DNA from 4 places in the Pseudomonas sp. FW305-3-2-15-E-TSA4 genome. Region 2 is predicted to be linked to each of the others. Evidence: predicted binding sites of a transcription regulator. Region 2 holds the regulator's gene; each other region holds the start of a gene.
What was found. Region 2 encodes FliA, which starts transcription of late flagellar genes. Its sites were predicted from a motif close to CTAAAGTTTNNNNNNNNNNNGCCGNTAA; they were not measured.

Region 1 (7,766 bases), on a different contig from region 2:
GGACGTGCTCACCGAAACCACCGCCGACACCGGTTTCGCCCTGATCCTCGCCACGGCCCGGCGCGTGGTGGAACTGGCGAACATGGTGCGCAGCGGCCAGTGGCATCGCAACATCGGCCCGGCGCATTTCGGCACCGATGTGCATGGCAAGACTCTGGGCATCATCGGCATGGGTCGCATCGGCGAGGCGCTGGCGCAGCGCGGGCATTTCGGTTTTGGCATGCCGGTGCTTTATCACAGCCAGTCGCGCAAACCGGCAGTCGAGGCGCGTTTTGACGCGCAGTACCGTAGCCTTGAGGCGCTGCTGCAAGAGGCGGATTTCATCTGCCTGACCCTGCCGCTGACTACGCAGACCGAAGGCCTGATCGGCGCCGAGCAGTTTGCGCTGATGCGCCCCGAGAGCATCTTCATCAATATCTCGCGCGGCAAAGTGGTGGATGAAGCGGCGCTGATCGACGCGTTGCGCCACCAGCGGATTCGCGCAGCGGGGCTGGATGTGTTTGAGCGTGAGCCGTTGAACCATGACTCGCCGTTGTTGCAGTTGAATAATGTGGTGGCAACGCCGCACATGGGTTCGGCGACGCATGAGACGCGGGAGGCGATGGCGCGGTGTGCGGTGGACAATCTGCTGGCGGCTTTGGCTGGGGAGAAGCCAGTGAATCTGGTGAATCCGGCGGCCTGGCAGGGCTGAGATCTTCAGTGCCTACCCCGGCCAAATCGCTGGCAAGCCAGCTCCCACAGGTTCTTCAGTGTTCATTACATTTCAGAACGACACAAAACCCTGTGGGAGCTGGCCTGCCAGCGATGAGGCCGGGACGCGCCACACAAAACTGTCAGGCACTCCGCGCCTGCAACAGCTGCACCGCACACAACGCAATCCGCGCACAGGCATCCGCCAGCTGCACCCGATGCAGCACCAACCCGATACGAATATGCCCCGCCGCACTCGGCCCGAACGCTTCGCCAGCCAGCACAGAGACCCCATAACCTTCCAGCAATCGCTCGGCAAACGCCTGCGCGCCAAACCCGGTCTGGCGCACATCGACCATCACGAACATCCCGCCATCCGGGCGAATCGGTTGCAACCCCGGGCAACCACGCAAGCGCTCGCACACCAGATCGCGGCGCAACCGATATTCCTCGCGCATCTGCGTCACCTCCGGCAGATCGCTTGCCAACGCGACCTCCGCTGCTTTCTGCACAAAATCCGGCAGGCCGAAAAGCATGCTCAACGACAGGTTCACCAGATGCTCGGCCAGCACCTTCGGCCCGATCGACCAGCCAATGCGCCAGCCGGTCATGGCGTGGGATTTCGACAGGCTGTTGATGGTCGCCGTGCGTTCGGCCATGCCCGGCAGACTTGCCGGGCTGATGTGTTCGCCCTCGTAGAGCAGATCGCTGTAGACCTCGTCACTGATCAGCCACAAATCGTGGCGCACGCACAGCGCCGCCAACTCTTGCCAGATCAGCAGCGACAGGCTCGCGCCGGAAGGATTATTGGGACTGTTGAGCAACATCGCGCGGGTCTTCGGCGTGATCCGTGCAGCGACATCAGCAGGATCAACACGAAAGCCGTTTTCCGGTCGAACCGGCACCGGCACCACTGTCGCGCCGCACGCGCCGAACACACCCTCATACGTCACGTACATCGGCTCGGCGACGATCACTTCGTCACCCGGATCCAGCAGGCATTGCGCGACCGAATACACCGCGCATTGCGCGCCGGGCAGCACGATCACGTGCTCGGCATCCACCATCTGGCCGCTGCGTCGCTGGTGGCGGGCGGCGATCAATTTGCGCAGTGCCAAGCGGCCACGCACTTCGGAATAATGCGTATCGCCGGCCAGCAGACTGTCGATGGCGCCGTGGATGATCGGCAACGGCGTGTCGAAATCCGGATCCCCTACACTCAGCAGCAGGATATCGACACCCTCGGCGCGCAGCTCCAGCGCTCGGTCATGAATCTGCCAGGCTGCGGCGCCCTCCCCGGCGATGCGTTGGGTCAAGGCTGAATAGCGCATGCACGTCTCCTGATTGCGCGGTTTCCAGCCTTCACCCTAGGTCAAATCACAAACCGCGCCACCATCGCATTCAAATCCACCGCCAGACGCGACAGTTCATGGGTCGCGGCGCTGGTCTGGTTGGCCCCGGCGGCGGACTGCGTGGCCAGATCACGGATGTTGACCAGGTTGCGATCAACTTCACGGGAGACCTGCGCCTGTTCTTCCGAGGCGCTGGCGATCACCAGGTTGCGCTCGTTGATCTGGTGGATCGACTGGGTGATTTGCTCCAGCGCCACACCCGCAGCGCGGGCCATTTCCAGAGTGGTCTGGGTGCGCTGGTTGCTTTGCTGCATCGACGACACCGCTTCGCCGGTACCGTTCTGGATGCCAGCGACCATTTTTTCGATTTCCTGAGTCGATTGCGCAGTGCGATGGGCCAAGGCGCGTACTTCGTCCGCTACCACCGCAAAACCGCGTCCGGCCTCACCGGCACGCGCTGCTTCGATCGCCGCGTTGAGGGCCAGCAGGTTGGTCTGTTCGGCGATGGCGCGGATCACATCCAGCACCTTGCCGATGTCGCGCCCCTGCGCGGCGAGACCTTCGATCATTTGCGCAGTGCTCTGCACGTCATGGGTCATGGTCTGGATCGCGTCGACGGTTTTCACCACTTGATCGCGACCTTCGCGAGCGGCCTGGGTCGACTGGTTCGAGGCTTCGGAGGTCGAGACCGCGTTGCGTGCGACTTCTTCCACAGCGGCGGTCATTTCGTTGACGGCGGTGGCGGCTTGTTCGATCTCGTTGTTCTGCTGTTGCAGGCCACGGGAAGCCTCTTCGGTGACCGCGCTCAGCTCTTCGGCAGCCGCGCCCAACTGAGTCGCGGAACCGGCGATCTGTTCGATGGTTTTGCGCAGGTTGATCTGCATCGTGGACAGGGCTTGCAGCAGTTGGGTGGCTTCGTCCTTGCCATCGACTTCGATGGACTGGGTCAAGTTGCCGCCGGCGATGGTTTGCGCAGCCTGTACCGCACGGTTCAATGGGGTGACGATGCTGCGGGTCAGCAACAGGGCCAGCAGTACCGTGGCGAGCGCGGCGACCACGGCAACAACGATGATGCCGGTAATGGCGCTGTCGTAATGCTCACCGGCCTGGGTGGAGGCGACTTTCGCACCCGCCGCGTTGATTGCGATCAGCTTGTTAAGCTGCTCGCCCATCTGGTCGGTGCCGTCCTTGATCCGCGTGTTGATCAAGGTGCGCATCTCGTCGACCTTGTCCTGACGCGACAGCTCCATCATCTGGTTTTGCGCTTGCAGGTAGTTGTCGAGCGTGGTCGCGAACGTCTGATACAACGCACGCTCTTCGCTCTCTGCCGGCAACGCGGCGTAGCTGGCCTGAGCACTGCGCACCTTGTCCACCAGCACGCCGATGCGCGTTTGCGCTTCTTGCAGACCTGCCGGGTCACGGTTGACCAGAATCCGGAACGACAGAATCCGCAGGCGCAGAACGTTTTCCGTCACCACGCCAAGGTAGGTGACGCTGGGCAGTTGGTTGGTATCCATGTCGATGGAAGCCTGGCGGATGGTCGACATGCGGTTGACGGCGAACACGCCAAGGACAATCACCAACAAGGCGATAAAGGCAAAACCGAGGAAGGCACGGGGCGCGATATTCAGGTTACGCAAGGACATGGTTGGACTCTCGGATAGAGGTAACTGCGAGCGTCCTTGCCATCATCACTGGACCTCGGGGGCGGGACCAGTCAGGCGTCACTGTTCGAGGGAATCTGTGTGCGCCTGATCTCTGTATCGGCGGCGCTTTAGGAAGATTTGGTGTAAAGCGAAAATATTTTTCAAGGTGTTTCACCACTAAAACACCTTGACACTAACCCCCTGTGGAGAGGGGATTTATCCCCTCTCCACAAAATCTTCAGGAAGTCAGTCATTGAGTTTGGCCATCTGCCAGACGCGGGCAATGTCAGTCGCCCGTTCGCGCAACAAGCGTGGAGCTTCGGCACAGGCCTGCTCCAGGGTCATCGGGCCGCTGGTGACGGCGAATGCGGCGTCGATGCCGTGCTCGTAGAGTTCCTGATAACCCTCACTTAAGGTGCCGGCGATGACGATCACCGGCACGCCGTGCTGCTTGGCAATCCGCGCCACGCCGAACGGGGTCTTGCCGCGCAAGGTCTGCGCGTCGAAGCGCCCTTCGCCAGTGATCACCAGGTCGGCGCCGTTGACCGCTTCAGCCAGGCCCACCAACTCGGCGACCACCTCTACGCCGGCCTGAAATTGCGCACCGAGAAACGCCTTGGCCGCAAAACCCAGTCCGCCCGCTGCACCACTGCCCGGCTCATCGCGAACGTCCTTGCCCAACGCTTGCGCGCAGAGCTCGGCGAAATGCCCCAGCGCCTGATCCAGTTGCTGCACTTGCGCCGGCGACGCGCCCTTTTGCGGGCCGAAAATCGCCGAGGCGCCGTGCGGGCCGCACAGCGGATTGTTAACGTCGGCGGCGATGTCGAAGCGCACGTGGGCCAGACGCGGATCAAGCTCGCTCAAGTCCAGTCGCGCCAGTTGTGCCAGCGCCAAGCCGCCCGGCACCAATGGCTGACCCTGCGCATCGAGCAATTTCACCCCGAGCGCCTGCATCGCGCCGGCGCCGCCGTCGTTGGTGGCGCTGCCGCCAATCGCCAGAATCACCCGTTGCGCGCCGGCATCCAGCGCGGCGCGAATCAGTTCGCCGGTGCCGAAGGTGCTGGTGATGCAGGCATCGCGTTGCCCCGTAGGCACCAATTGCAAACCACTGGCCTCGGCCATTTCGATGATCGCGGTGTGATTGTGTGGCAACCAGCCCCACGCGGCGTCGACCGGCGCACCCAGCGGCCCGCGCACTGGGGTGCGGCGCAGTTCACCCTCGCATGCGGCAAGAATCGATTCCACCGTGCCCTCGCCGCCGTCGGCCATCGGGCATTTGACCAGTGTTGCTTGCGGCCAGACTTGCGCCAACCCCAGCGCAATGGCTTCGGCAACGCCTTGGGCACTCAGGCTGTCCTTGAACGAATCGGGGGCGATGACGATCTTCATGCGAATTCTCCAGTTCCAATGCACCTCATGCTGCCAGTCGGCCTGCGCATTGACGCCTGTCCGCTGCACAAGTGCAGTGGGCGATTATTGTTCATTTCTACAAAAGCCTTGGGGATGAATGTTGTGGCCCTATCGCGAGCAGGCTCACTCCTACAGGGGAATGCATTTCAAATGTAGGAGTGAGCCTGCTCGCGATGGCGTCTCTGAAAACACCCGATCAACTCGGGTCAGTCTGCGGCAGCAATTGCACCCCGAGATATAGCGCCAGCATCCCGTCGAGCTTCAGCGGATCTACCCCGCTCAACTCGGCAATCCGCTCCATCCGGTAACGCAAGCTGTTGCGATGAATGCCCAGCGCATCGGCGCAGGCCTGACTCTGCCCGTCGTGTTCACACCAGCTGCGCAGGGTTGCGAGCAACTGGCCGTTGCCGTCCTTGGCGATGACCTTGCGCAACGGTTTGAGCAACTCATCCAGCGCATCATCGTTGCGATGGCGCCAGAGCATCACCGGCAAGCGATAGCGATTGAGCGTCAGCAATCGCGAATTCGGCAGCACTTCCCGGCCATAAGCCAGCAGATCGCCAACCCGCCGATAACAGCGGCGTAACCCGGCCAGCCCATCCGCCTGCCCACCCACAGCGATGCGCAGAATGTTCCAGCCCAGGCCATCGAGTTTTTCCAGCAGGCGATCATGCTCAACCGTTTGACTTGCGGGTCGGCACCACAGCAGCGACGACTTGGCCGAACTCACGCACCAGCTGTCCGGATAGCGCGAGGTCAACCACGCGCTCAACGCCTCGACGGTTTGCCCCGGCCCATGCTCCAGACCCAGTTCGAACAGATACGGCACCCGGGTCAACTGCGGCTTGAGCCCCAGTTGCTGCGCCTCATCGATCAGTCGCGGCGAGTCGCCGGCGTCGCTCAACAGCAACGCCAACAGGTCATCGCAACGCTGGCGCCGCCATTGCTGCTCGGCCTGCTGGTTGCGCTGGCCGACGAGCATTTCGGCGGTCATGCGCACCAGTTCGGCGTAGGTGCGCAGTTGCTCCGGTTCGCCGGTAATGCCAAGCACGCCGATCAGGCGTTGATCAAGCATCAGCGGCAGGTTGATGCCCGGCTGCACACCCTTCAAGTGCACGGCGGTTTGTGCATCGATCTCTACCACCCGCCCGTTGGCCAGCACCAGTTGCGCACCTTCGTGACGGGTGTTGATGCGCTCCGGCTCGCCGCTGCCAAGGATCAGGCCCTGGCTGTCCATGACGTTGACGTTGTAGGGCAAAATGGCCATGGCCCGGTCGACGATATCCTGAGCGAGGTCGTGATCGAGTTCGAACATGATCGGCAAAATCCTTAAGCAGCGGCGGCGGACGGTTGTTCACCCGCACAGGGTCTGGCGGCAAACCCTGTGCTCAGGCACAAAGACAATCCGGCCACAGGTGGCCGAGACTCTCGGGGCGATCAACGTTAACCTGTGCATCGCAAAAAATCATAATAAAGAGAGAGCCGCTATGTCGCAGAGCGCCGCAGCTACCCAGACCATCGACGACGGTAAAAACGCCGTCTACAAACGCATCACCCTGCGTTTGATCCCCTTCATCTTCATCTGCTACCTGTTCAACTACCTCGACCGGGTCAACGTTGGCTTCGCCAAACTGCAGATGCTCGACGCATTGAAGTTCAGTGAAACCGTATACGGCCTCGGTGCCGGGATCTTCTTCATCGGCTACGTGCTGTGCGGCGTGCCGAGCAACCTGGCGCTGACCAGATTCGGCCCGCGCCGCTGGATCGCGCTGATGATGATCACTTGGGGCACGCTGTCGACCTGCCTGTTGTTCGTCACCACCCCGACCCAGTTCTACACCCTGCGCCTGTTCACCGGGGCCGCCGAAGCCGGGTTCTTCCCGGGCGTGGTGCTGTATCTTTCGCAGTGGTTCCCAACGTTCCGCCGTGGCCGGATCATGGCGCTGTTCATGTCGGCGATCCCGGTCTCCGGTTTGCTTGGCAGCCCGTTCTCCGGCTGGATCCTCAATCACTTCGCCGCCGGCCAGGGTGGACTGGCCGGCTGGCAGTGGATGTTCCTGCTGCAAGGTATTCCGACCGTGATTCTCGGCGCCCTCGCCTATTTCCTGCTCAGCGACAGCTTCGCCAATGCCAAGTGGCTGAGCCCGCACGAGCGCGCGGTGCTTGAGGCGGATCAGGCCGAAGACTTGGCGAACAAGCCGAAAACCACCTCCGACTCGCTGCTCGCGGTGTTCAAGAACCCGGCGATCTGGGCCTTTGGCCTGATCTACTTCTGCATCCAGAGCGGCGTGTACGCGATCAACTTCTGGCTGCCGTCGATCATCAAGAACCTCGGCTTCAGCGACAACCTGGTGATCGGCTGGCTGAGTGCGATCCCCTATCTGCTGGCGGCGGTGTTCATGTTGCTGGTCGGGCGTTCGGCGGACTTGCGCAAAGAACGGCGTTGGCACTTGGTCGTACCGATGCTGATGGGCGCGCTCGGTCTGCTGATCGCCGTGAACTTCGCCGCCAACCCGGCCATCGCCATCCTCGGCCTGACCCTTGCAACCATGGGCGCGCTGACCGGCCTGCCGATGTTCTGGCCAGTGCCGACTGCCCTGTTGAGCGCGGGCGCGGCGGCCGGTGGTCTGGCGTTGATCAACTCGATGGGGCAGATGGCCGGTTTCCT
Region 2 (7,766 bases):
GAGGTCGCGAACCAGACGCGGGAAGCGCCCGAAGACCTTCTTGATTGGCTGCATCCGGGTCTTCATCACCGCGGTCTGCAAGTCAGCCGTGACCACGTCGAGGTTCGACACGGCCTTGGACATGGCTTCGTCGCCGCTGTTGAGACCCAGGCGCACCAGACGGTTACGCACCAGCACCAGCTCGCCGACCATGTTCATGATTTCGTCGAGACGCGCGGTATCGACCCGCACGGTGGTCTCGGCTTCGCTGGCCGGTTTTTCCGGTGGCGGAGCAGCGGCGGCACGAGCCGGCGCCGGTGCAGCAGCGGCGGCCGGTTTTGGCGCTTCGGCTTTCGGCTCAGGCTTGGGTGCAGCTTTCGGTGCAGCAGCCGGAGCGGCGGCGGCCTTGGCAGCTGGCGCGGCCACGGTCGACGCGGTGCCCGCAGCAGCGGCGCCAACGTCGGTGAACTTGCCTTTGCCGTGCAGCTCGTCAAGCAGCGATTCGAATTCGTGATCGCTGATCAGATCGCTGCCGGCAGCGGCAGCCGCCGGTGCGGCAGGCGCAACCGGTGCCGAAGCGATAGCCGATTCCAGCGCTTCCACGGCAAAGTTGCCCTTGCCATGCAACTGATCGAGCAGTGCTTCGAATTCGTCGTCGGTGATGTCCGAGCTGTCGCCCGCCGCCGGTGCCGCTGGAGCGGTCGCGGTCGGTGCCACGGCGTCTGGCGCGAACTGGCCTTTGCCGTGCAGTTGATCGAGCAACGACTCGAATTCGGCGTCGGTGATTTCATCGCTGGCGGTCGCATCGGCAGCCGGCGCAGGTGCAGCAGCAGCCGGGGCTTCGGCTTCGGCCTTGACGGCGTTCAGCGAATCCAGCAGCTGTTCAAATTCGTTATCGGTGATGTCGCCCGAATCGCTCGAATCGCCTTCGACGACCAGTTCTTCGATCATCTCGGCCACTGGCGAAGCCGGGGCTTCGTCGGCCGTTTGCGGCTCGGCCAGACGCGCCAGGGCGGCCAGCAGTTCCGGGGTGGCCGCCGTGATCGGTGCACGTTCACGGACTTCGCTGAACATGCTGTTCACCGCGTCCAGCGCTTCAAGCACCACGTCCATCAGTTCTGCATCAACGCGCCGCTCACCCTTGCGCAGGATGTCGAACACGTTTTCGGCGATGTGACAGCACTCCACCAGCTCGTTGAGCTGAAGGAAGCCGGCGCCCCCTTTTACAGTGTGGAAACCGCGAAAAATTGCGTTGAGCAGATCTGCGTCATCCGGGCGGCTTTCCAGCTCGACCAGTTGTTCGGACAGTTGCTCAAGAATCTCGCCGGCCTCAACCAGGAAATCCTGAAGGATCTCTTCATCGGCGCCGAAGCTCATTAATGGGGTGCTCCTACAGGTCTAAAAACCCAAAAAACCTAAAATTCCAAAACTCTAGAATCCGAGGCTGGATAACAAATCGTCCACATCGTCCTGACCGGACACAACGTCTTCTCGTTTATCGGCATGAATCTGCGGACCTTCACCCTGCGAGAGATGTTTTTGTGGATCTTTTTCTGCAAGCATCGCGGCACGGTCGTGTTCGATGCCCGCAAAGCGGTCAACCTGACTGGCCATGAGGACGAGTTTGAGCAAATTGCTTTCGACTTCGGTGACCAGTTGGGTCACACGCTTGATCACCTGACCTGTGAGGTCCTGGTAATCCTGAGCCAGCAGGATGTCGTTGAGGTTGCTCGACACCGCACGGTTGTCCGTGCTGCTGCGTGACAGAAAACCGTCGACCCGGCGCGCCAGTTCGCGGAACTCTTCAGCTCCGACCTCACGACGCATGAAGCGGCCCCAATCGGTGCTCAGGGCCTGGGCTTCTTCAGCCAGGCCATTGACTACCGGGGTGGCGCTTTCCACCAGATCCATGGTGCGGTTGGCCGCGGCTTCGGTCAGCTTGACCACATAGCCCAGGCGTTCGGTGGCGTCGGTGATTTGCGACACTTCCTCGGCCTGCGGCATGTGCGGATCGATCTGGAAATTGACGATCGCACTGTGCAGTTCGCGTGTGAGCTTGCCCACTTCCTGATACAGGCCGCGGTCACGGGTCTGATTGAGCTCATGGATCAGTTGCACAGCGTCGCCGAACCTGCCTTTTTCAAGGCTCTCGACCAGTTCGACCGCGTGTTTTTTCAGGGTCGACTCGAAATCGCCCTGTGAAGATTCGTTATGCTCCATAGCTCCCCCGCGCGTCATCAGCCGATGCGTTCGAAAATCTTCTCGATTTTGTCTTTCAACGCCTGAGCCGTGAAAGGTTTGACCACGTAGCCGTTCACACCGGCCTGAGCGGCTTCGATGATTTGCTCGCGCTTGGCTTCAGCGGTCACCATCAGCACCGGCAGATGCTTGAGTTTTTCATCGGCACGCACGTGGCGCAGCAAGTCGATACCGGTCATGCCCGGCATGTTCCAGTCCGTTACCAGAAAGTCGATGCTGCCGCTGTTGAGTACCGGAATGGCGGTAGTGCCATCGTCGGCCTCGACGGTGTTGGTGAACCCGAGATCGCGCAGCAGGTTCTTGATGATCCGCCGCATCGTTGAGAAGTCATCAACGATGAGGATTTTCATGTCTTTGTTCAATTCGACCTCCAAGCAGTCTTAAACGCGCCCAGCACCTGGACGCGCCACTTCAATCAATCGGCGCAGCACTCGAAGACTGTCTGGAGCACAACAGAGCAAGACCGGTGCCGTTCTCACCGCACCAGCCTCGTTCGCAGTGTCCCCACACTGCCTTCAGCGCGCTCGCCACTCCCCCAAACGCCCCCGCAAACGGGCCGCGCACTGGCTGTGTAACTGGCTGACCCGCGATTCACTGACGCCAAGGACTTCACCGATCTCCTTGAGGTTCAGCTCTTCGTCGTAGTACAGCGCCAACACCAGTCGCTCACGCTCCGGCAAATTGGCAATCGCGTCCGCCAGCGCCGCCTGGAAGCGTTCATCTTCCAGATCGCGTGACGGCTCAAGATGAGCACTGGCGCCATCCTCGTGCAGCCCTTCGTGTTCGCCGTCCTGCAACAGGTCGTCGAAACTGAACAGCCGGCTGCCCAGGGTGTCATTCAAAATCCCGTAGTAATCGTCGAGACTCAATTGGAGTTCGGCCGCAACCTCGTGATCTTTAGCGTCACGGCCGGTTTTAGCTTCAATTGAGCGAATGGCATCGCTGACCATACGGGTATTGCGGTGAACCGAGCGCGGTGCCCAATCCCCTTTGCGCACTTCATCGAGCATCGCGCCGCGGATCCGGATGCCCGCGTACGTTTCGAAACTGGCGCCTTTGCTGGCGTCATATTTGGTCGAGACTTCGAGCAGGCCGATCATCCCGGCCTGAATCAGGTCTTCAACCTGCACACTCGCCGGCAAGCGCGCCAGCAAGTGATAGGCAATGCGCTTGACCAGTGGCGCGTAACGCTCGATCAACTCGTACTGCGCGTCACGTGCCGACTTCTTGTAGTAGTTCATACCGCTCGCGGTCATAACACAGGCCCTGCTGTTTGCTGCACGAGGCGCTCGACGAAAAACTCAAGGTGGCCACGCGGGTTGGCAGGCAGCGGCCAGGTATCGACCTTCTGCGCGATCGCCTTGAACGCCAGCGCGCACTTGGAACGCGGAAAGGCTTCATAGACCGCTCGCTGCTTCTGCACTGCCTTGCGCACGCTTTCGTCGTACGGCACGGCGCCGACGTATTGTAAGGCGACGTCGAGGAAGCGATCCGTGACCTTGGTCAACTTGGCGAACAGGTTGCGCCCTTCCTGCGGGCTCTGCGCCATGTTGGCCAGCACGCGGAAGCGGTTCATGCCGTAGTCGCGGTTGAGCAGTTTGATCAGCGCGTAGGCGTCGGTGATCGAGGTCGGCTCGTCGCAGACCACCAGCAACACTTCCTGCGCGGCGCGGACAAAACTGACTACCGAGTCACCAATACCCGCAGCGGTGTCGATCACCAGCACATCGAGGTTGTCGCCGATGTCGCTGAAAGCCTGAATCAGACCGGCATGTTGCGCCGGGCTCAGGTGCACCATGCTTTGGGTGCCGGAAGCGGCCGGCACGATGCGGATCCCGCCGGGGCCCTGCAACAGCACGTCGCGCAGCTCACAGCGGCCTTCGATCACATCGGCCAGAGTACGTTTGGGGGTCAGTCCCAGCAGAACGTCGACGTTCGCCAGCCCCAGATCGGCGTCCAGCAGCATGACCCGACGGCCAAGCTCTGCCAGCGCCAGAGACAAGTTCACTGACACGTTAGTCTTGCCGACGCCACCTTTGCCGCCGGTCACCGCGATCACCTGTACGGGATGCATGCTGCCCATGTTATTTCTTTACCTTGTCTTGCATAGACGGAGGCCACATTACTGGCTGCGCGTTCTCAACCGGAACAATGCATGGCAGACCATCGATGTAGGTACAAAAACGGTTCATTACCTCAGCCAACCTGCTTGGTCGGGCTGTGGTAGATATCAGCGAACATGTCAGCCATGGCTTCTTCGCTGGGTTCTTCCTGCATTTGCACGCTGACGGCGCGGCTGACCAGTTGATGACGGCGCGGCAGATGCAGATCATCCGGAATCCGTGGGCCATCGGTCAGGTACGCGACCGGCAGTTCATGACTGATCGCCAGGCTCAACACTTCGCCAAGGCTGGCCGTCTCATCCAGTTTAGTCAGGATGCAGCCGGCTAGCCCGCAACGCTTGTAACTGTGGTACGCGGCGGTTAGAACCTGTTTCTGGCTGGTGGTTGCCAGCACCAGATAATTTTTTGAACGGATGCCACGCCCGGCCAGACTTTCCAGCTGCATGCGCAAGGCCGGATCGCTGGCCTGCAAGCCGGCGGTATCGATCAGCACCACGCGCTTGCGCAGCAGCGGGTCGAGCGCCTGAACCAGCGACTGGCCCGGATCGACGTGGGTCACCGGCACATTGAGAATCCGCCCCAGCGTCTTCAGTTGTTCCTGCGCGCCGATGCGGAAGCTGTCCATGCTGACCAGCGCGACATTCTGCGCGCCGTACTTGAGCACGTAGCGCGCAGCGAGTTTGGCCAGGGTGGTGGTCTTGCCCATGCCGGCCGGACCGACCATGGCAATCACCCCGCCCTCTTCCAGCGGCTCGACTTCCGGTACGGCAATCATTCGCGCCAGGTGCGCGAGCAGCATGCGCCAAGCCTGACGTGGTTCTTCAATATCGGTGATCATCGCCAGCAGATCGCGCGACAACGGCCCGGACAGACCGATGCGTTGCAGACGACGATACAGATTGGCTTGTGCCGGACGGCTGCCTTGCAGCTGATTCCAGGCCAGCGTGCCGAGCTGCACTTCCATCAGCTCACGCAAACTGTTCAGTTCGAAACGCATCGAATCCAGCGCACGCGGATCGATGCCGGCGGACGACTGGGCAGGCGCGGGCGCCGGACGCGCCGGGGCGGCGTAAGTCGGTTCGCTCAACGGCTCGGCAGCGGTCAGCGGCAGGCCGGCCGTCAACGGCAGCCCGGCGAACAACTGGCGATTGGTGTTGCCGTCGGCTTCGCCACGCAGGCTCAGTTCGGCCTGGGCGGTCACGATGCGCGACTGGGTCTTGCGCAGCTCGTCCTCGAGTTCCATGTTCGGAACCCGTGGCGCCAGCGCCGACAATTTGTAATCCAGCGCCGCCGTCAGCTCGACGCCGCCGGCAATGCGGCGGTTGCCAATAATGGCGGCATCAGCGCCCAGCTCATCACGAACCAGCTTCATGGCCTGACGCATATCGGCGGCGAAAAAACGCTTAACTTGCATAAACCACTACCTCAGCCGTTGGGCCCTACTGTCGCAACGATGGTCACTTGCTTGTTGTCCGGAATTTCCTGGTAGGCCAGCACGTGCAGCCCTGGAACTGCGAGGCGACCGAAACGCGAGAGCATCGCGCGGATCGGGCCTGCTACCAACAGGATCACCGGTTGACCTTGCATTTCCTGGCGCTGCGCCGCTTCGATAAGCGAACGCTGCAGCTTCTCGGCCATGCTTGGCTCCAGCAGAACGCCCTCTTCAGAGCCTTGTCCTGCCTTCTGCAGACTATTGAGCAATATTTGTTCCAACCTTGGTTCCAGGGTGATCACAGGCAGCTCGGAGTCAGTGCCTACAATGCTTTGGACGATGGCGCGGGATACGCCGACGCGCACTGCGGCGACCAAGGCGGCGGTATCTTGACTCTTGGCGGCATTGTTGGCGATAGCCTCGGCAATGCTGCGGATATCGCGTACCGGCACGTGTTCGGCGAGCAACGCCTGCAGCACTTTGAGCAACTGCGACAGCGAAACCACACCCGGCACCAGCTCTTCAGCCAGTTTCGGCGAGCTTTTGGCCAGCAATTGCATGAGTTGCTGCACTTCCTCGTGGCCGATCAGCTCGCTGGAGTGCTTGTACAGAATCTGATTCAAGTGCGTCGCGACTACGGTACTGGCGTCGACCACGGTGTAACCGAGCGATTGCGCCTGCGCACGCTGGCTGACTTCGATCCACACCGCCTCCAGGCCAAAAGCCGGATCTTTGGCGGTAATGCCGTTGAGCGTGCCGTAGACCTGCCCCGGGTTGATCGCCAGCTCGCGATCCGGGTAGATCTCGGCTTCGGCCAGAATCACCCCCATCAGAGTCAGGCGATAGGCGCTCGGCGCCAGATCGAGGTTGTCGCGGATGTGCACGGTCGGCATCAGGAAGCCCAGATCCTGCGAGAGCTTCTTGCGCACGCCCTTGATCCGCGCCAGCAACTGCCCGCCCTGATTGCGATCCACCAACGGGATCAGGCGGTAACCGACTTCCAGGCCGATCATGTCGATCGGCGTCACGTCATCCCAGCCCAGCTCCTTGGTTTCCATGGCGCGGGCCGGCGACGGCAACAGTTCCTGCTGACGCTGAACTTCCTGCAGTGCCTGAACCTTGGCGACGTTCTGCTTCTTCCAGAACAGGTACGCGCCACCGGCGGCCAGCGCAGCCATGCTCAGGAACGAGAAGTGCGGCATGCCCGGCACCAGGCCCATGACCGCCATCAAACCGGCCGCCACCGCCAACGCTTTGGGCGAAGCGAACATCTGCCGATTGATCTGCTTGCCCATGTCTTCCGAACCGGAAGCACGGGTCACCATGATCGCGGCCGCTGTCGATAACAACAGTGATGGCAATTGCGCCACCAAACCGTCACCGATGGTCAGCAAGGCGTAAACCTTGCCCGCGTCGGCGAAGGTCATGTTGTGCTGGAAGATACCGACGGCCATGCCGCCGATCAGGTTGATGAACAGAATCAGCAGGCCGGCGATGGCGTCACCACGGACGAACTTGCTGGCACCGTCCATCGAACCGTAGAACTCGGCCTCTTGGGCGACTTCCTGACGGCGCGCCTTGGCCTGGTTCTGGTCGATCAGACCGGCGTTGAGGTCGGCGTCGATCGCCATTTGCTTGCCGGGCATCGCATCAAGGGTAAAGCGTGCGCTCACCTCGGAAATCCGCCCGGCACCCTTGGTCACCACGACGAAGTTGATGATCATCAGGATCGCGAACACCACGATACCGACCACGTAGTTACCGCCGATCACCACCTCACCGAAGGCCTGAATCACCTTACCGGCAGCGGCGTGGCCGTCCTGACCGTGGAGCATCACCACCCGCGTCGAGGCCACGTTCAACGCCAGCCGCAGCAGCGTCGCCACCAGCAGAATGGTCGGGAACACCGCGAAATCCAGCGGCCGCAGCGCATACACGCAGACCAGCAGGACGACGATCGACAGGGCGATGTT
Region 3 (7,766 bases), on a different contig from region 2:
GTTCCCGGAGCCGAGCTTCGTTTTCAGACTCGATCCCAGCTACGAGCCCACCGAAGCACTGTTCGACCCCGAACACGGCGACATCTTCAAGCAACTGCAAATGTGCAATCGCCACAGCCTGATCGAACCGGTGGATGCCGAGCACATGTACTACGCCGCCATTCACTCCACTGGCTGCCGCCTCACGGCGCTCGGCGCCTATTACCGTGAACTCGCCCTCAAAGGACACTTCTGATGCCCGTATTCATCAGCTACCGCCACATGGATCGCCCGCAGGCCATGGCGATCAATGCGCAATTGATGCAGGCCAACATCAAGACTTACCTCGACGTACTCGACCCGGAGTCGCAGACCACCGACGACATCACCGGCGTGATCACCCGCAACATCACCGAATGCACACACCTGCTCGCGGTGGTTTCAGAGAAAACCGCTCTGTCGTGGTGGGTACCGTTCGAAATCGGCGAAGCGACGATCAGCAACCGCCGGATCTGCTCGTTCCGCACCGGGCCGGCAAAGCTGCCGGAGTATCTGGACAAGTGGCCGAAGCTGAGCACGGCCAGTGATCTGAATTTCTTCATCGATGCCTATCGTGAAGAAGTATCGAGCAAGCGCTCGATGACGCTGGATTCGAGCAACGAATCCTTCAGCGGCACCTATAAGCGCAACGCCGATCTTTTCCATGAACAACTGAAGAACCGGATTCGGCGCGGTTTCTGAGGCCAATCGACAGCCACAAAAAAGCCGACATCACTGTCGGCTTTTTTGTCGCTCACTGCTTCGGCGCAGGGGCCGGTGCAGCGGCTGGCGGAGCTGTTGGCGCTGGCGCCGCAGTCCCCGGCACTGCCGGTTTCGGTGCGGCGTCGTCGAACAGGTTCAAGCGTTCGCGCAACTCGTGCGCCGGCACCGGTTGCTGATCCGCCGGCAGCGCGTTCGGATCGACCGGCGTCGCCGGAGCGGCGCCGTTCTGATCTTCGGCCGCTGGCTTGGCCGCGTCGGCACCTTGCGAACCTTCGATGGCGGCCTGGGCCTTTTTGGTCAGGACCACAATGTCGATGCGGCGGTTGACCGGGTTGAACGGGTTTTCCTTGTCGAACAGCGCCGACGAGGCGTAACCGACCACGCGCGCCACCTGCGAATCCGGATAGCTGCCTGCCACCAGCGCACGCCGCGCGGCGTTGGCACGGTTGGCCGAGAGTTCCCAGTTACCGAAATCGCCGGTGCCGGTGTACGGCTTGGCGTCGGTGTGGCCGCTGATGCTGATCTTGTTCGGCACCGCTTTGATGGTGTCGGCCATGGCCAGCAGGATGTCTTCGAAGTACGGCTTCAGGCGTGCGGAGCCCGAGTCGAACATCGGCCGGTTTTCCGCGTCCATGATCTGAATGCGCAAGCCGTTCGGGGTGATCTCGAACAGGATCTGATCCTTGAACTTCTGCAGCTGCGGGTTCTCGTCGACCTTGTTCTGCAGTTCTTGCAGCAACAGCTCCAGGCGTTCTTTCTCGACCTGCTCGGCCATGCCTTCGACCTGCTCGGTGTCGACCGTGACCTTGTCCGGTTGCGGCTGCGACTTCACCTCAGGGTTGAGGGTGTTTTCTGGGGCCAGGGTCGGCGTGCCGCCCAGATCAATGATGTACGGCGTGCCACTTTCGGAGAAGCCGACCGGGTCCTTGAAGTAACCGGCGATGGCGATCTTTTGCTCAGGCGTTGCGGTGGACAGCAGCCACAACACCAGGAAGAACGCCATCATCGCCGTGGCGAAGTCGGCGAAGGCGATTTTCCACGCCCCGCCGTGGTGCCCACCGGCTATGCGCTTGACGCGCTTGATGATTATCGGCTGATTATTTTCCATGGCTTAGCGACCGCGAACGGCTTGTTCCAGCTCGGCAAAGCTTGGACGGTGCGCCGGGTACAGAACCTTGCGCCCGAACTCCACGGCCAGCGATGGCGGCATACCGGAAGCCGACGCCACCAGCGAGGCCTTGATGGCTTCGTAGACGTTCAGTTCTTCCTTGGCATCGTGCGCCAGGGAATGCGCCAACGGCCCGAAGAAACCGTAGGCCGCGAGAATACCGAAGAAGGTACCCACCAGTGCCGCACCCACGTGCAGACCGATGGATTTCTGATCGCCTTCACCCAGCGACGCCATGGTCACCACGATACCCAATACCGCCGCAACGATACCGAAACCGGGCATGGCGTCGGCAATGCCGTTCACCGCATGGGATGGGTGCTCGAGGTCTTCCTTGAGGCTGTAGAGTTCCATGTCGAACAGGCCTTCCAGCTCATGCGGAGCCATGTTGCCGGAGGACATGATGCGCAGGTAATCGCAGATGAACGCGGTCATGCGTTCGTCTTTGAGCACGGCCGGGTACTTGGCGAAGATCGGGCTCGCGGCAGCGTCTTCGATATCGCCTTCGATGGCCATCATGCCTTCGCGGCGGCTCTTGTTGAGGATCTCGTAGATCAGGCCGAGCACTTCCAGATAGAACGTGTGGCTGAAGCGCGAACTGAACATGCTCAGGGATTTCTTGAGCACGTGCATCGTCATGTAACCGGGGTTGGCCTGGAGGAATGCACCGAGGGCCGCACCACCGATGATCATCACCTCGAAGGGCTGGATCAGGGCGGCAATTTTGCCGTGGGAGAGCACGTATCCGCCGAGCACGCTCGCGAATACGACGATGATGCCGATAATTTTAGCCATAGGTAGAAAGTACTTATTTAAGTCGGGTTCAAGGTCATATTCGGAAGTTAAAAAATCTCTTCTTCTACTTATCGGCAAAACTGCGCCAGACTATAGCCAGTTCAGGCGAAAAGCCAATTTAGCCCATGCCGGGCGCGTCTACAGTCAGTGAAGATCTCGTCCAGACATGGCTAATGAAACGAACGTCCCACACGCAAAACCGACCACGCTCGAGGGCTGGGTCAAACTGCTCGATGGCGTGCGCCTGCCCGTGCCGCAAGAGGCGCACGACAAGGTTTGCCGGGCGATCCGTGACAACCGCAGCTCGCTGCGCGATATCGCCGACCTGATGCAGGACAGTCCGGCGCTGGCCTTGAGCATCATCCGTGAGGCAAATCGTCACACCCATGGCACCATGGCCGCTCCAGCGGAAAATCTCGAGGTGGCGATCAACCGTCTGGGCCTGGCGCGTACCGAAGAATTGCTCGTACGTCTGCCCGTCGAACCGCAGATGCAGATCCCCAAGGCCTTGCGCCAACTGCAGATGATCAGCCAGCACGCAACACAACAGGCCAACGGTTTTTTTGCCAGTCGCCTCGCACGACTGTGGCAGGACATTCACTGGGGCAGCCTGTTGTTTCTGTCGCCGTTATGGCCGCTGGCGCTGACGTTTCCCGAATTGCTCGAAGAGTGGGAGCTGCGGGTTATCCACAAGGGCGAATCGGCGCGCACGGTCGAGAAGCAACTGTTTGGTGTGCGCCTGCTGAAGATCGCCGAGGCGCTGGTACAGGTCTGGCACCTGCCGATCTGGGTGCAGCAGGGTTATAAACTGCTGCTCAGCGAACAGCGCGAACTGGTGAAAGTACTGCGCATCGCCCGCGATAGCGAACATCCGTTGCGCCAGCAGAATCGCCTCGACGACGATCCGACCCTGCGCCGCTGGCTCAACCAGCCGGCCAACACCGTGTTGCTGGCCAACGGCCTGGCGCTGTCGGCACAACAGGCCTGGGACAGTCCGCACAGCGAGCGCTGGCAGTACCTGACCAGCCTTTATCTGCAAATCTCGATGGACGAAGTGCAGCAGCAGTTGCACCAGCAAGCCGCCAACAGTGCGCGCCAGCATGCCATGCCCGATCTGTGGCACCCGGCCGTTTCATTATTATGGCCATGGGGCACCCATCGCTTGCCGGCCGGGATGCTGCCGGCGGCGGCGCCGAATGCCGAGGATCTGACTCAATGGCGCCGGCAATGCGCCGAACTGCTGGCCGAGCCGAGCCGCTTCACCAATGCCATGAGCCTGACCGTCGCCGCCCGTGATGCGCTGGTCGCCAGCGGCATGCGCCGGGTGATGATTCTGATGGCCGACCGCACGCAATCGAATCTGCGGGTCAACCAGACCTTCGGTTTGCCGAAGGAAGCCGCCGCGCTGAATTTTGTCGTCAGTCAGAGCAAAGTCTTGCAGCGCCTGCTCGCACAACAGGCACAGGTGCGGATCACCCCCGAGAACAACGCACAATTTTCCGCATTGTTGCCGCCGGGCCTGCGTGCGCTGTTCCGTGGCGAGCATCTGTTCCTGCGTTCGCTGGTCAATAACGGCCGGGTGATCATGATCGTAGTCGCCGACCAGGGCGGTGGGCCGTTCGCCGACATCAGCGTGCAGGCTTTCGGCAAAACCGCACAGTGCATCGAAAAGGCCCTGCACAGCTTTAGCAGCCGTGGCCGATGAGGCTGCGCTACAATCCCCCCCTTTGTGCTCTGGAGACCTCACATGTCTGACTTCTCTGGCTTGCCGCTCGTCATCGAACCGAGCGACCTGCTCCCTCGGCTGGATGCCAGCGAACTGATTCTGGTGGACCTGACCAGTGCCGCCCGCTATACCGAGGGCCATCTGCCCGGCGCACGCTTTGTCGACCCCAAGCGCACCCAGCTCGGCCAGCCGCCGGCGCCGGGGCTGCTGCCGGCCAAAGCCGATCTGGAGGCGTTGTTCGGTGAGTTGGGCCATCGTCCAGACGCGGTCTACGTGGTCTATGACGACGAGGGCGGTGGCTGGGCCGGGCGTTTCATCTGGCTGCTCGACGTGATCGGTCACGACAAATACCACTACCTCGACGGCGGTCTGCCGGCGTGGCTGGAAGCCGGCATGCCGATGTCGATCCAGGTTCCGCCTGCTGTGGGTGGGCCGGTGGCGCTGACCCTGCACGACGAGCCGACGGCAACCCGCGAATACCTGCAAAGCCGTCTCGGCGCCGCCGATCTGGCGATCTGGGACGCACGCGGGCCGCTGGAATATTCCGGTGAGAAAGTGCTGGCCGCCAAGGGTGGACACATCCCCGGCGCCGTGAACTTCGAGTGGACCGCCGGCATGGACAAGGCGCGTCAATTGCGGATTCGCACGGACATGCCGCAGATCCTCGAAGACCTCGGGATCACCAAGGACAAAGAAATCATTACCCACTGCCAGACCCATCACCGGTCGGGCTTCACTTATCTGGTGGCCAAGTCCCTCGGTTATCCGCGGGTCAAGGGCTACGCCGGTTCCTGGGGCGAATGGGGCAACCACCCTGACACGCCTGTCGAGATTCAAGGTTCTAAGGACAACTAATGAAAGAGCGTCTGTTTATCCTCAGCCAGTACTTGCTGCCTCATCACCTGCTGTCGCGCCTGGCCGGCTGCGTCGCCGAGTGCCGCGTGCGCTGGTTCAAGAATGCCTTCACCCAGTGGTTCGCCAAGCGTTATCAGGTGGACATGTCGCAAGCGCTGGTCGAAGACCTGACCGCCTATGAGCACTTCAACGCGTTCTTCACCCGAGCCCTGAAAGACGGCGCGCGGCCACTGGATCAGACCCCGGGCGCGATCCTCAGCCCGGCCGACGGTGCGGTCAGCCAGCTCGGCCCGATCGAACACGGTCGGGTGTTCCAGGCCAAGGGCCACAGCTTCAGCGTACTGGAACTGCTGGGCGGTGACACGGCGAATGCCGCGCCGTTCATGGGCGGCGACTTCGCCACCATTTACCTGTCGCCGAAGGATTACCACCGCGTGCACATGCCGCTGGCCGGCACCCTGCGCGAGATGGTCTACATCCCGGGCCGGATCTTCTCGGTCAACCAGACCACTGCGGAAAACGTTCCGGAGCTGTTCGCCCGCAACGAGCGTGTAGCATGCATTTTCGACACCGAACGCGGGCCGATGGCCGTGGTGCTGGTCGGCGCGATGATCGTCGCTTCGATCGAAACCGTGTGGGCCGGTCTGGTCACCCCACCGAAGCGCGAACTGAAAACCTTCCGCTACGACGAAGCCGCCCGTGCGCCGATTCATCTGGAAAAAGGTGCGGAACTGGGGCGCTTCAAACTGGGTTCGACGGCGATCGTGCTGTTTGGCCCGGATCAAGTGAAATGGGCTGAAGAACTGGTGGCGGGTTCGCCAGTGCAAATGGGCCAGGCTCTGGCCCTGCCGACGGCCTGAGCCGGCTGATCCGCCCTTTCACACGTCTGTGAAGGGGCGGACACGACCTGGGAGGCGCCGTTACTCTATCTGCCCACGGAAGCCGATCGGCCCTTCGTTGGCGTAGGTATTGGTGCCACTGAGGTTTTTCCCTCCATCGCTGGAAGTGACGCTCAACGCGACAACGTTCTGATTGTCCCGTCCACCGATCACCCACTTGCCACCCGGATGCCATGGGGCATCATTGCCACCCCACTGGTTCTCGACGTTGTATTGATTCTGACCGGTGCGCTGCGCCTTGAAGCCAATCGGGCCTTCGCCGGCGTAAGTCATGGTGCCGGTGAAGCTTTTGCCGCCATCGCCCGACTTGATCTCGATGGCGACGACTTGCTGGTTGTCCCGCCCGCCCAGCACCCAGGTTCCACCCGGATGCCACGGTGCCGAACTACCGCCCCATTGATTTGCCACTGCATATTTAGACATGAACCTCATCTCCTTGAAGTTTCGGGAGACCTGCCCGAGGTTGACGGCAGGCCGTGCAACCGTGCGTTTCCGATCGCACGTCTGAGAGACTAGTAGGGCTTGTTGAATGGCATCCGGCCAGCAGACCAGTGGTCAAAAAGCCTGACGCCATCCGGCGAAACAGACTACAGCTGCTAGAGTTCTTGGTGTTGCCAATTTCGCCGCTGGAGCCAGTCACGGCATGAGTGAGTCACGCCCCCAACCCTCCCTGCGCGCCCCGATCCCGACGCAAACGCGCCTGTCGTTCTGCGAAGCCACCCCGCGCGATCTCAAGCGCTGGATCGCCGGCCTGCCCAAGGCCAACATCGGCGAAACCGCCCGCCAGTTGTACCTAGGCCTGGGCGAACTCAACCAATTGCTCACCCCTAGTGACAATCGCCTGCAACTGCTGGAGCTGCTGCGCCCCGAGGTTTACTTCGTCTGCCAGCATCTGGAGCGGCACTTTCTGCATCAGGCAATCATGCTCGATGAGCGCTCTCGCAAGATCAGCAACTTGTGCCAGGCGCTGCAAAGTCATCTGGCTATCGGCTACAAGCAGATCGTTCTGCGCATTGTCCCCAAGTATCACAAGGATCGGGCGGCACTGGTCAGTCAGGCCCTGCAACGGGCCGCGCATGCGCTCAAGGGGCAACTGCTGCGGGCGACGCAGCTGTACAGTCCGCCGCCGGAACATCTGTGGTTCGAGCTGCATCAGTTGTATCGCTGCGCTTGCGCCTTGCAGTTGCAACAGCGTCGGGTGCATGACGATCTGGCGAGCCTGAGCAGCGAACTGAGCCTGGAACAGACCTATATCGCCGCCCTGCTGCTGGGTAGCGCCCGTTGCAATCAATTGCGCCAGAACCAGATCGCTCGGCTGGCCGAAGTGCTGGAGCCGTGGAGTGCCCTGCTCAAATTGCATCCCGGCAGTCCGCAGGATGGACTGTTCGCCATCAGCGCTGAACTGGACGCCGGCCCGCGCTACCGCAGCATGTTTCGCAAAGAACAACAGGGCGCACTGCTGGGCTTCGATCCGCAACCGCTGGTGAACGTGATCGAAGCGCATTTACTGCAGCAGGAGACGTCGACGCCGTTGCCGATCCCGGCAGGACTGAGCCTCGATACCCTACAACATTTGCACGCC
Region 4 (7,766 bases), on a different contig from region 2:
CGCTGGGCACCAAACGGGCGATTGTTTTTGGCTTGTCGGGGATTGTGCTCAGCGGGCTGCTGACGCTGATCTCAACGCTGTTGCAGGACTTCCCGATGCCGAGCCTGATCATTCTGATCGTCGGGCGCCTGCTGCTCGGCGTGGCACAGGGCTTGATCGGGGTCGGTACCATCAGTTGGTGCATGGGCCAGGTCGGTGTCGAACACACGGCAAGATCAATCGGTTGGAACGGCATCGCCTCTTACGGCGCGATTGCCATTGGCGCGCCACTGGGCGTGGTGATGGTCGCCGACTACGGCTTTGCCAGCCTGGGTATCGCCTTGTCGATATTGGCCGCGGGCGCCCTGGTGTTGATCCGCAATAAACCTTCGGTGCCGGTGGTACGCGGCGAACGGCTGCCTTTTTGGGCGGTGTTCGGGCGGATTGCACCGTATGGGGCCAGTTTGACTCTGGCGTCGATCGGTTACGGCACGCTGACCACCTTCATCACCCTTTATTACCTCAACCGTGGCTGGAGCGGCGCGGCGTATTGCCTGACGGTGTTCGGTGTATGTTTCATCCTGTCGCGGCTGCTGTTCATTTCGGCGATCAGCCGCTTTGGCGGTTTCAATTCGGCGATCGCCTGCATGAGCATCGAAACCATCGGACTGGTGTTGCTGTGGCTGGCGCCCTCTACCGCATTCGCCCTGATTGGCGCGGGACTGGCCGGGTTTGGCTTGTCGCTGGTGTATCCGGCGCTGGGGGTCGAGGCGATCAAGCAGGTGCCCAGTTCCAGCCGTGGCTCGGGGTTGGGGGCTTATGCGGTGTTCTTTGATCTGGCGCTGGCGATTGCCGGGCCGTTGATGGGCGCAGTGGCGTTGAACCTGGGGTATGCGTGGATTTTCTTCAGTGCGGCGCTGTTGTCAGTGATCGGGCTGGGGTTGACCTTGGTACTCAAGCGCCACTCGACATCCTGAAATTTCGTACAAATCACTGTGGGAGCGGGCTTGCTCGCGAAGGCGGTGGGTCAGTCAAAATATAGAGTGACTGATCTATCGCATTCGCGAGCAAGCCCGCTCCCACAGGGGGATTGAGTCGTTTATTGATCCGCGGTCTGCATCCCCGCCCGGCTCGGCTTGCCCAGCGTGCGCGAGAAGAACTGCCCGGCCTCGGAAATCAGGTTGCGGTGAATGTCTTCGCGATCCACGCCATCAGCGTCGGTGCACAACGCCGGCATGGCGCGGATCTGCTCTTCGTTGCACGGCGCCATGAATACGAAGTGCCCTGCCCCGGCCAATAACTTGAAGTCCGGCGCGGTCGGCAGTTTGCGCGCCAGAGCCGCGGCGTTTTTGTCGAAGGCCACCAGTTTGTCGCCATCGCCGCTGTACAGCAGCACCGGCACATGCACATCCGCCAGGGTGCTACGGCCGAATTTCAGGCTCAGCGGCGCCATCAGCAGCAAGGCATGCACGCGCGAATCGGCCACTGGCTGCAAATCGTCGCGGTCGACGATCAGTTCACCCTGGGTGTTGCAGGCATCATGGTCGTCAGGGCGTTCCTGGCAGTAGCGGCGCAGACGATCCAGATCCGGCTGCGCGCCGGAGAGAATCAACGCGGTTTCGCCACCGGCCGAATAACCAATGACCCCGACCTGATCAGCGTTGACGAACGGCGAGAGCATCGGGTCGCCGAGTGTTGCGGTGATCGCTTCGGAAATCTGGATCGGCCGCCCATACAGATTGCTCAGGGTGCCGAGGCGGCTGTGGTCTTTGGAGTTGTCGCCGGGATGAATCACCGCGACCACTACAAAGCCCTTGCGTGCCAGCGAGGTGGCGAGGTCATGCAGTGCCAGCGGCGTGCCGGTGTTGCCGTGAGACAGCATCAGCATCGGGAAGCGGCCGATCGCGACCTTGGTGTCGGCGCCTGCCTCGACGGTGTAACCCTCAAGCAGGCTGCTATGTTCGCGGTCGCTGGAAGGATAGAAGGCGATGGCGCGCATCGGTTGCAGATCCAGCGGATCGAGGAATGTCATTTCGTGGTAACCGACACTCCAGACAGGGTGTCGCCCGGGCGCGGCATGCACTGAACCGAGGCTGCCGAGCAGGCAAATCAGTAACGTTGCACAAAGACGCATCATGGGATGGCCCACCCTGTGTTACTCAATCGAAAGATCCTTTGTGTTCCGACACGCCCCAAACCCTGAGGTTCGGAGATCCGGCGCAGCGGTGCACTCAGACGTTGATCGTTTGACTGCATAACCCGGGCCAGATTATGCAACAGTCAGAAACAAAAAACTCCGCATCTGGCCCTTGCAGAACCAGAATACAGAGTTTTTTGAGGGGCTACCTGAACGGCAGCTGGTCTTTACGCAATGCTTACGCGGCGGCGAACAGTTGCTCGCTGATCTTCGCCTGAGCAGCGCTCATCGCGTTGTTGCGCACTTCTTCACCGTAGGCCAGACCTTCGGCACGGACGATTTCGATGTCGGTGATGCCGAGGAAGCCCAGTACCAGCTTCAGATATTCCTCGTGAGCGATGCCGCTCGCCTGACCGGCATGGATGCCGCCGGAGGTAGAGACGATCACCACTTTCTTGCCACCGCACAGGCCTTCAGGGCCGGCTTCGGTGTAACGGAAAGTCTGGCCGGCAACGGCGACGCGGTCGATCCAGGCCTTGAGCTGGGTCGGCACGGTGAAGTTGTACATCGGCGCGGCAATGACGATGGCGTCGGCAGCGATGAATTCAGCCAGGGTCGAGGCGCTCAGTTCGGCTTCGTGCTGTTGTGCGGCGTCGCGCAGCTCAGCAGTAGTACCGGCAGCCACCAGGGTGGTCGACGAGAAGTGACTGATGGCGTCGGCGGCCAGGTCACGGTAGGTGACCACGGCGGTTGGCTCGGCGGCTTGCCAGGCTTTGACGACTTGGCTGCTCAACTGACGGGAAGCGGAGTTGTCGCCCAGAATGCTCGAATCGATGTGCAGCAGTTTCATGTGGAATCTCCTGTAAAGAATCGCCGGCGGCGACGGAATGGAGACAATCCTACGGAAGAAACCAATAGCTGATTAGCCGCCGACAATGCGATAGTTCGTCCCACTGATAGAACGGTGGACTTTTCATGCAGGATCTCAATGATCTCTACTATTTCGCCAAGGTGGTCGAGGCCGGTGGCTTCGCCGCAGCCGGGCGTTTGCTGGGCATTCCCAAGTCCCGCCTGTCACGACGCATCGCCGAACTCGAAGAGCGCCTCGGCGCCCGTCTGCTGCAACGCACCACGCGCCAGTTGAACCTGACCGCGGTTGGCGAGCGCTACTTGCGTCACTGTCAGGCGATGTTGCTGGAAGCGGAGATGGCCGACGAAGCGGTCGCCAGCATGTCCAGCGAGCCACGTGGCCGCCTGCGAGTATCCTGTCCTACCGGTCTGGCGCGGGAAATGTTGCCGTGGGTGATCAGCGAATTCCTCGGCAAATTCCCTCAGGTGCAACTGGAGGTGGTGTTGCTCAATCGCCGGGTGGATCTGGTGGCCGAAGGTTTCGACGTTGCGTTGCGTGTGCGCGAGTTGGGCGATGAAGATCCGTTGCTGGTCACCCGGCGTCTGCGCCAGGCGCAAATGGTCGTGGTGGCCAGCCCGGCCTTTGTCGAGGGCAAAACCATCACTCATCCGCAGGACTTGAAGAACCTGCCGGTGCTCGGCGCGCTGGAGGCCGATCGCATGGTGCATGTGCGCTTGCTGGATGAGCAAGGCAACAGCGTCGAACTGAACATGGAGGCGCGGTTGGGCATCGATGACTTCATCGTGCGCAAGGCCTGTGTGCTCGCCGGCCAGGGTTTTACCCTGCTGCCGATGATGTATTGCGAAGCCGACCTTGAGAGCGGCGCGCTGGTGCAATTGCTGCCCGAGTGGTCGTTGCCCGGCGGCTGGTTGCAGGCGGTGTATCCGCATCGACGCGGGGTGATGCCGGCGGTGCGGGCATGGATCGATCATCTGGTCGAATCGTTCAATGCGTGTGGGGAGCGGTTGTTATGAAACAGGGAAAGATGAACGAAGCGGATGTCGCCGCCTTCTGCCTGGCCTTGCCGGGTGCGCGGGAGGATTACAAATGGGGCGGCGTGCGGGTGTTCTCGATTGCCGGCAACAAGATGTTTGCCCTGCAAGGGCTGCGCGGGGATTCATTGGCGTTCAAGGTCGACAAGGACCTGTTTCTCGGCCATTGCGACCGCCCGGGTATTCACCCTGCGCCTTATCTGGCGCGGGCGCAGTGGATCATCATGCACCCGCCCTACCCGCTGGGTGCGGAGGAATTACGCGGGTTGCTGACACGGTCGCATCAGTTGGTGGTGAGCAAGTTGCCGAAGAAAACCCAAATCGGATTACTGCTCTAGCTTTTTGATTTTGATTTTGGTGGGAGCGGGCTTGCTCGCGAAAGCGGTGTGTCAGACAACATATTCGTCCATTGGCACACCGCTTTCGCGAGCAAGCCCGCTCCCACATGGGTCATGTGTGAAGCTTAAATATGTGAAAGCAGGTTCGAACCGAGAAACAACTGATCGATCCAGAACACCTGATGCAGCGCCACAATCACCCAGAACAGAATCTGAAACGACACCTTGCGCGTCTTGTGCCGGAATACCTGTTGGGCGATCAGCGCGCCGGGCCAGCCGCCAGCCAGTTCCAGCGCGTGCAGGATGTTCTCCGGTGTGCGCCACGCATCGGCGCGGGCCTTGCGCTTGTCTGCCCAGTACATGAAAAACGCCAGCACGCTGACCACGCCATAAGCGGTCAACGGCACCAGCGAGATGCCGCGCAGCCACATCGACAGCGAGCCGAACAGCGGCAGCGCGCACACGATCAGCAGCACCGCCAGTTTCAGTTTCAGATGCTGAATGCCGCCACCGGACGGTCGTCCATCCGGGCGGCGCGCGCGGGAATCACTCATGGTTTCGCCGCCGACCAGTCGACCCAGCCGAACTGCCAGGTCGCCAGAATCACCAGACCGAAAACAATCCGGTACCAGGCGAATGCCGCGTAACTGTGGCTGGCGATGAACTTGAGCAGACCGCGCACGGCAATCATGGCGAAGATGAACGCGGTGATGAAGCCGATGGCAAACACCGGGAAGTCCGCCGGCACAAACAGATGGCGATACTTGTAACCGGAGTACACCGCCGCACCGACCATGGTCGGCATGGCCAGGAAGAACGAGAACTCGGTCGCGGTCTTGCGCGACAGGCCGAACAGCAGGCCGCCGATGATCGTCGAGCCGGAACGCGAAGTGCCGGGAATCATCGCCAGACACTGCGCGAAACCGACTTTCAGCGCGTCCCTCCAGGTGATCTCGTCCACGGTTTCGGCGTGCACCTCATGCTGGCGACGCTCGGCCCACAGCATGATCACACCGCCCACCACCAGCGCGGTCGCGACAGTGATCGGATTGAACAGGTATTGGTGAATCAGGTCGGCAAAAATCACCCCCAGCACCACCGCCGGCAGAAACGCGATCAACAGGTTGGCGGTAAAACGCCGCGCACTCGGCTGGGTCGGCAAGCCGATCACCACGTCGAGAATCTTGCGACGAAACTCCCAGACCACCGCGAGGATCGCGCCGAGCTGAATAATGATGTTGAACGCCATGGCCCGTTCGCCGCCGAAGTCGAGCAAGTCGGCAACAATGATCTGGTGTCCGGTACTGGAAATGGGCAAAAACTCCGTCAGCCCCTCTACAACTCCAAGAATCAGTGCCTGCAAGGCGGTCCAAAGATCCATCAGTCCCCCAAAGAGCGATGCACAAAGGCATGCCCCGATAGTATTTTTTTACGTTCACTGCGATCAGCGTAGCTGTTTGTAGCTGTACCGATTCCGCGCACACAGCATCCACACGAAACGGTCAAAATTCCGTGAAATATCAATTTGGATTCAGGTTTTCACGCGCGGGGCCGAAATCCTAACAGACAAGCCTTAATAGTGCTGCGGCGTTATTCGACTTGGGTCGCGTATGCCTGACCACCCAAACGTGGTTGGATGCTGGCGTTGATTTATTACAAGAAAAAGAAATCGGAGTGACAGCGTTATGAACAGCTTGCGCAGTGTGTCGATCAGCCGACGCTTGTGGCTCATTTTGATTGTGGCGGTAGTCATGTTGTTGACCTTGGGCGTGTTGATGCTCAAGCAGATCCACGATGACCTGTACCACGCCAAGGCGCAGAAAACCCAGCATGTGGTGCAGACCGCCAGCGGCCTGCTGACCTATTACCACGACCTGGAAACCGCCGGCACCCTGACCCGCGACGCCGCGCAGAAACAGGCGTTGACCGCGATTCGTGGCCTGCGCTACGACCAGAGCGATTACTTTTGGATCAACGACCTCACCCCCGTGATGGTCATGCACCCGACCAACCCCAAACTCGAAGGCCAGAACCTCTCGGCGATCCGTGACCCGGACGGTTTCGCGGTGTTCAACGAGATGGTCGCGATCGCCAAAAGCAAAGGCGCGGGCATGGTCGATTACCGCTGGCCCAAGCCCGGTGCCAGCGAACCGGTGGCGAAAACCTCCTATGTAAAATTGTTCGAGCCGTGGGGCTGGGTGCTCGGTTCGGGCGTTTACGTCGATGATGTGCAGAGCGAGTTCCGGGGGCAGTTAATCAAGGCTTCGGTGATTGGTTTGGTGATCGCCGTGATCATGGCCCTGCTGGTGATTTTGATTGCCCGCAGCATCGTCCGTCCGTTACAGGAAACCGTGAACGCCATGGCCAACATCGCCAGCGGCGAGAGCGACCTGACCCGTAGCCTCGACACCCACGGTCAGGACGAAGTCACGCAACTGGCGCATCACTTCAACGCCTTCACCGCCAAGTTGCGCCGAGTCATCGGTGACCTGCAGGTTTCGGCCAGTGCGCTGGGTCAGTCGTCCAGTGAACTGGGCAACGATGCGACTCAGGCCCAGCAGCGCAGCCAACAGCAATCGCAGCAGATGGAACTGGTCGCAACCGCAATCAACGAAGTGACCTACGGCGTGCAGGATGTGGCGAAGAACGCCGAACATGCTGCCGCTGAAATGCGCGATGCCGAAGCTCAGGCACAGCAGGGCCAGATCAACATCGACGGCAGTCTGCAACAGATCGACAAGTTGTCCGGAACCATTGACCAAGCGGTCGAAGTGATTCGCACCCTGGCGGCCGAAAGCACGCAGATCGGCAGTGTGCTTGAGGTGATCCGCTCGATTGCCGAGCAAACCAATCTGCTGGCACTCAACGCGGCCATCGAAGCGGCCCGCGCCGGGGAACAGGGCCGGGGCTTTGCGGTGGTGGCCGATGAAGTGCGGTTGCTGGCGCAGCGCACGCAAAAGTCGACAGCGGAAATCCAGAGCATGATCGAACGCCTGCAAAATCATTCCGAAGCCGCGGTGAAGGTCATCGGCGACAGCAGCAAGGCCTCGCAACTGACCATCGAACAGGCGGGATTGGCCGGCGCGAGCCTGAATGCCATCGGCCAGGCCCTGCGCAATCTCAATGGCCTGAACGCCTCGATTGCCAGCGCCACACTGCAACAGGCGCATGTGGTCGAGGACATCAACCAGAACGTCACGCAGGCGGCCGGCCTGTCTCACAGCACGGCGCTGGCGGCGGAGCAGTCGAGTGTGGCGAGCGTCAAGCTTGGGCAGTTGAGTGAACAGCTGAACCAGTTGCTGCGCCAGTTCCGCGTCTGACCCCTCACCCTTGTGGGAGCGAGCCTGCTCGCGAAGGCTTAATGTAAGTCAACATCTGCGTTGCTGACATGCCGCTTTCGCGAGCAGGCT

Region 1: AC3WMV_RS26830 (methyl-accepting chemotaxis protein) is a predicted target of FliA. The motif match lies at 3,803-3,830, and genes of this name have one in related genera.
Region 3: motA (flagellar motor stator protein MotA) is a predicted target of FliA. The motif match lies at 2,773-2,800, and genes of this name have one in related genera.
Region 4: AC3WMV_RS03830 (methyl-accepting chemotaxis protein) is a predicted target of FliA. The motif match lies at 5,887-5,914, and genes of this name have one in related genera.

Annotation. Positions count from the first base shown of each region.
Region 1 covers NZ_JBYSZP010000027.1:18,560-26,325, forward strand. The annotation lists gene AC3WMV_RS26820 (2-hydroxyacid dehydrogenase) at 1-691, shown strand, start outside; gene AC3WMV_RS26825 (pyridoxal phosphate-dependent aminotransferase) at 834-2,021, opposite strand; gene AC3WMV_RS26830 (methyl-accepting chemotaxis protein) at 2,063-3,688, opposite strand; gene AC3WMV_RS26835 (glycerate kinase) at 3,935-5,077, opposite strand; gene AC3WMV_RS26840 (sugar diacid recognition domain-containing protein) at 5,295-6,413, opposite strand; gene AC3WMV_RS26845 (MFS transporter) at 6,586-7,766, shown strand, end outside.
Region 2 covers NZ_JBYSZP010000017.1:115,852-123,617, reverse strand. The annotation lists gene AC3WMV_RS22815 (chemotaxis protein CheA) at 1-1,356, opposite strand, end outside; gene AC3WMV_RS22810 (protein phosphatase CheZ) at 1,411-2,199, opposite strand; gene AC3WMV_RS22805 (chemotaxis response regulator CheY) at 2,217-2,588, opposite strand; gene fliA (RNA polymerase sigma factor FliA) at 2,754-3,494, opposite strand; gene fleN (flagellar synthesis regulator FleN) at 3,491-4,321, opposite strand; gene flhF (flagellar biosynthesis GTPase FlhF) at 4,435-5,775, opposite strand; gene flhA (flagellar biosynthesis protein FlhA) at 5,787-7,766, opposite strand, start outside.
Region 3 covers NZ_JBYSZP010000003.1:195,856-203,621, reverse strand. The annotation lists gene AC3WMV_RS05300 (caspase family protein) at 1-235, shown strand, start outside; gene AC3WMV_RS05295 (toll/interleukin-1 receptor domain-containing protein) at 235-720, shown strand; gene motB (flagellar motor protein MotB) at 773-1,849, opposite strand; gene motA (flagellar motor stator protein MotA) at 1,853-2,704, opposite strand; gene AC3WMV_RS05280 (HDOD domain-containing protein) at 2,871-4,409, shown strand; gene rhdA (thiosulfate sulfurtransferase) at 4,452-5,285, shown strand; gene asd (archaetidylserine decarboxylase) at 5,285-6,145, shown strand; gene AC3WMV_RS05265 (lectin OAA family protein) at 6,206-6,607, opposite strand; gene AC3WMV_RS05260 (cyclic-di-GMP receptor FimW-related protein) at 6,828-7,766, shown strand, end outside.
Region 4 covers NZ_JBYSZP010000002.1:317,465-325,230, forward strand. The annotation lists gene AC3WMV_RS03795 (MFS transporter) at 1-956, shown strand, start outside; gene AC3WMV_RS03800 (alpha/beta hydrolase family protein) at 1,079-2,116, opposite strand; gene AC3WMV_RS03805 (FMN-dependent NADH-azoreductase) at 2,355-2,966, opposite strand; gene AC3WMV_RS03810 (LysR substrate-binding domain-containing protein) at 3,092-4,000, shown strand; gene AC3WMV_RS03815 (MmcQ/YjbR family DNA-binding protein) at 3,997-4,356, shown strand; gene AC3WMV_RS03820 (DUF1294 domain-containing protein) at 4,482-4,910, opposite strand; gene AC3WMV_RS03825 (undecaprenyl-diphosphate phosphatase) at 4,907-5,737, opposite strand; gene AC3WMV_RS03830 (methyl-accepting chemotaxis protein) at 6,042-7,676, shown strand.